DNA from 2 places in the Peribacillus sp. QJM3NY_7 genome. Region 1 is predicted to be linked to the other one. Evidence: riboswitches for the same ligand, from Rfam matches in the RefSeq annotation. Region 1 holds a riboswitch; the other holds the start of a gene.

Evidence for each region. Region 1 has a riboswitch for preQ1 ahead of AC0VX1_RS19795 (VUT family protein). Riboswitches for the same ligand answer to the same signal wherever they lie in the genome.
Region 2: it holds a riboswitch for preQ1, as region 1 does, so the genes downstream of both, queF (preQ(1) synthase) here and AC0VX1_RS19795 (VUT family protein) in region 1, are expected to answer to the same signal.

Annotation. Positions count from the first base shown of each region.
Region 1 is NZ_CM149663.1:4,132,068-4,134,270, reverse strand. It holds gene AC0VX1_RS19805 (SRPBCC family protein) at 1-22, opposite strand, end outside; gene AC0VX1_RS19800 (SRPBCC family protein) at 65-541, opposite strand; PreQ1 riboswitch class I at 779-821, shown strand; gene AC0VX1_RS19795 (VUT family protein) at 872-1,414, shown strand; gene AC0VX1_RS19790 (hypothetical protein) at 1,436-1,582, shown strand; gene AC0VX1_RS19785 (PadR family transcriptional regulator) at 1,866-2,186, opposite strand.
Region 2 is NZ_CM149663.1:560,492-562,694, forward strand. It holds gene AC0VX1_RS02745 (EamA family transporter) at 1-689, opposite strand, end outside; PreQ1 riboswitch class I at 820-865, shown strand; gene queF (preQ(1) synthase) at 970-1,470, shown strand; gene AC0VX1_RS02755 (aspartate kinase) at 1,674-2,203, shown strand, end outside.

The sequences.
Region 1 (2,203 bases):
TCGTGATTATTTGAGTATCCATAACTAACTCAACTCTCTTTCAATGTGTTTTTATAGTTTCCGTTTAATTATCCCAGTCTACTGATATGGGCGGCAGGATCCGTCCAGTTTCAAGCAAGCTCTTCAGGTTACTTAAAAGGGCTGGCCATCCATTATTCAAGCCTTCAAAGGTATTGTCATCATAGACGAAATCTGTCTCCAATAGCTCCTCATGCCTAAGAGTTAACTTCACAGTCGAATCGTCCATTTTCTGTAATTCAAAAGTGACCCGTGTAGGCTGCTCGCGAGGGGTTTCGTCTCCTGCCATGATCCATGTAAACGAGAGCAGGTGCAACGGCTCGCATTTAAGTACTTGCCCATGATCAGTAATCCGCCCATCATCCAGCAAATATTGAACGGCTGACCCTTCTTGCCAGTCAGACTTTACTTGTAATCCGAAGTGGTATTTCTTCGTGACTTCACCACTCGTCAAGGCTTCCCAAAGCTTCTCTGGTGTAGTTGCGATATAAATAGGATAGACAAACGTAGTTTTTTTCATCATTCTTTTTCTCCTCGCCAAATAAAGTACATGACTCTATCTTTGATTTTCGGCTTTTGTATACAGCCGGTCAAGCAGTTTTAAGCGACAGAAATCGGCAAAGGGGGAAACAGGACATTGAAATAAATGGCTAAATCAATCGGTAACCGCGAAAACATACTAAAATCGACGGTATGGAAACTTCTTGATTTCCAAACGCTTTCAAGCTACGATGAATAAGGAAAATGATAATCCGCCCGGGCGGAAGAGGTTCTAGCTACCCTCTCAAAAAAACTAAGGAGAACAGGGCTCTTTCTTAGGGTGCTGTTTTTTCTGTATAAGGAGAATCAAGAAATGTTAAGAATTTTATTGTATTTAGTATCCATCATCACGGCGAATGTGGTTACAGCAGCTTTTGCGCCATTACATTTTGGCATGTTCATCATCCCGATGGGGACATTGCTCATCGGGGGAACCTTCATCTTCCGAGATCTGGTCCAGAATAAATTCGGCCGCACAAAGACCTATATATGCATCGTCACTGCACTTATTTTATCTGCATGTGTATCATTTTTATTAGGAGATACGTTACTGATTGTGTTTGCTTCCGCATTATCCTTCGTGGTCGCAGAAACAGCGGATACGGAGATTTATACCCGTTTAAAGCTCCCGATGAGTTGGAGGGTGTTTTACAGCGGGATCGTTGGAGGATTTTTCGATTCGGTGATATTTGTCGTGATTGGCCTAAGTCCTCTGGGTGCCAATATATTGCCATGGGAAGCGGTACCCGCTGCGGTCATCGGCCAAATCATCGTTAAAACGATCATTCAGTCCATTGGTGCCATATTGTTGGGACGAATCAACGTAGAACTGGAGAAACGTGTGGTCTCCAGTTAAATACTAGGAGGGATGCACTCGATGGATGGAACCAAAAAAGAAGAAGAAAAATGCTATTGCCTCGAGGCCTTTCGTGAAAAATATGGCCCGCATGTACAAGGGGAATGCATGAAGCTCTCCTGCGCCAATTATCGCAAGCATAAAGGAATAGACAAAAAAAGGACCTGATTTGGTCCTTTTTTTGCGTGATTGAAGTGACTCACGAGTAAACAGTCCAAATTCACGAGTAAACGTGCGAAACTCACGAGTAAACGTGCGAACTAAGTGTGCAGTACGAATTCACGAGTAAAAGTACGAAATTCACGAGTAAAAGAGCAAAACTCACGAGTAAACGTGCGAAATTCACGAGTAAACAGTCCAAATTCACGAGTAAAAGTCCAAACTCACGAGTAAAACAGCAAAAAAATCTTCCTGGGCCGTTCCATTAAGTGCAGGAAGCTTTTTATTTGGTTTAGAATTGCTGTGAGCTTTTTCGAACTAATTTTTCCAGGAAGAAAAAGCATTCGCGTTTCCGCTCAAGTTCGGTTTGTCCATTTTCGGTGACATGATAATATTTCCTGCGGCCTGATTCGGACTCTTTCCAATGTCCTTTTATGAATTCTTTTTTTTCTAATCGTTTAAGGGCAGGGTAGAGGGTGCCTTCACTTATTTCATAGTTGCCCTTGCTCATTTGCTTCAGGATTTTCGTTATTTCATAGCCGTAAAGCTTTTTTTGCGATAGAAGTGAAAGCAAAAGGAGGTCAATGCTTCCCTTCATTAATTCTTTATCCATATAAAATCTCCTCCTTT
Region 2 (2,203 bases), 2.0 Mb from region 1:
TAACATCCATAGCCTATCATGCTTAAAAAGCCTACTAAGGAACCGATTTTGACTTCCTTTAGCTTGATTTTTTCTTTTTTAAAGGCTAGAGCCGAAAGAAGATAAAGCATTCCGCCTCCATACATTGATACAAGGATATCAAGGGAGTTTAATTGAAGACGTGTTGATGTCGTCATAAGAATGCCGAGCACACCAAAAGATAAGATGGAGAGTAATGTGTGCATCATCCATGGGACATATTGATGATTACCTTTTGCATTAGGTGTATATTGGATGACTAATGTAGCGATAAACATGCAGGCGATTCCACTCCACTGCAAGGAAGAAATATGTTCGTGAAAAATTAAAGCTGCACAGAGAATGGGGAATATGGCATTCGCTGCGATTAATGGAGATGTCAAGCTTGCCGGACCTTTTTCAAAGGCGCTTGCCATCTGGATGTTACCATTGGCGTTCAGTACACCAATTGCTGCACCAAGCATGATGGACAGCCAGTTCAGCTGCAAACCATCCATTAATACTCCATAAACAATGGACAAAATAAAAGCTGAAAAATAAAAGAAAAATTGGATATGTATCTTGGAATACCCTTTTCCGCTGCTCCATTTAAAAATGCTGTTATTGATTCCGAAACATAAACTCGTGATGAGTGCTGCAAAAATCCACATTGACTTAATCTCTTCCTTCATGTAGGATAAACTTCTTCTACATTTTAAGCTGAATGCCCTTAGGAATCAAACCAAATTTAAAATGTATGATTGACAGATTAGATATTTTTTTCTATATTTACTATGACAATTTTAAAATATTTCCCGATAAACGGGAGAGGTTCATAGCATCACCCTCTTAAAAAAACTATGGCTTTGATATTTTTTGCGAATCAACCATATCTTTGAGGAGATATGGTTTTTGTTATATAGAGGCCCATTTTATGAATCTCCCTGAAATGTGGGATTAGGAGGACTTTTCATGTCTGGAAGAAAAGAAGAAGAATTAAAAAAAGATATCACACTGCTTGGGAATCAAGGAACAAAATATACATTCGACTATGCTCCTGAAATCCTTGAGTCATTCGATAACAAGCATCCGAACCGGGACTATTTCGTCAAATTCAATTGCCCGGAATTCACTAGTTTATGTCCAATCACGGGCCAGCCGGACTTTGCTACCATTTACATCAGCTATATTCCAAGTGTGAAAATGGTGGAAAGTAAGTCTTTGAAACTCTACTTATTCAGCTTCCGCAATCATGGTGATTTCCATGAAGACTGCATGAACATCATCATGAATGATTTAATCGAATTGATGGACCCTAAATATATTGAAGTCTGGGGCAAGTTTACACCTAGGGGCGGAATTTCCATCGACCCTTACACGAATTATGGGAAACCAGGTACGAAGTATGAGGAAATGGCGAATTACCGCTTGATGAATCATGACTTATACCCGGAAACCGTGGATAATCGCTAAAGAATAGGAGGGACAATGGGCATATGCCTGTTGTCTTTTTTTAGTTTATAGCTAATTTCGATCAGTGGTCCTGTCATTCTGTCCTTTTTAAAAGTACAAATGTCCTCCTATAATGGAATTTGCACTTGATTGTTTCGAGAAAAAGCGTAATAATAGGGAGTGTTAATTTTGACAGAATATTTACGAAAATAGGGGATGTCGAGATGAAAGTTGCAAAGTTTGGTGGAAGTTCACTTGCGTCAGGTGATCAGTTGAGGAAGGTATTCGAAATTGTTGTTTCTGATCCAGAGAGGAAGATTGTGGTCGTTTCCGCTCCAGGTAAACGCAATTCCGATGATATAAAGGTGACGGATTTATTGATTGAAGCTGCGGAACAGCAGCTGCGCGGGGATAACGGAGAGCATTTGATAGAAGATGTTGTATCCCGCTATGCGAGCATTGCGGAAGAGTTGGATATATCCGAGAGTGTCATCACAGGGATTCATGAAAATTTAATGGCGCTGCTGCATGCAGATCAAACTAACCCAAAGCGCTATCTGGATGCCTTGAAGGCAGGTGGCGAGGATAATAATGCGAAGCTGGTCGCAGGTTATTTCCAAAGCCTTGGAGTGGAGGCACAGTATATCAATCCGAAGAAGGCAGGCTTGATCGTAACGGATGAAGGTGGATTCACCAGGGTGCTGCCAGAGTCTTATGATCGGTTATATGCTCTGCGTGATGAGCCGGGAATCGT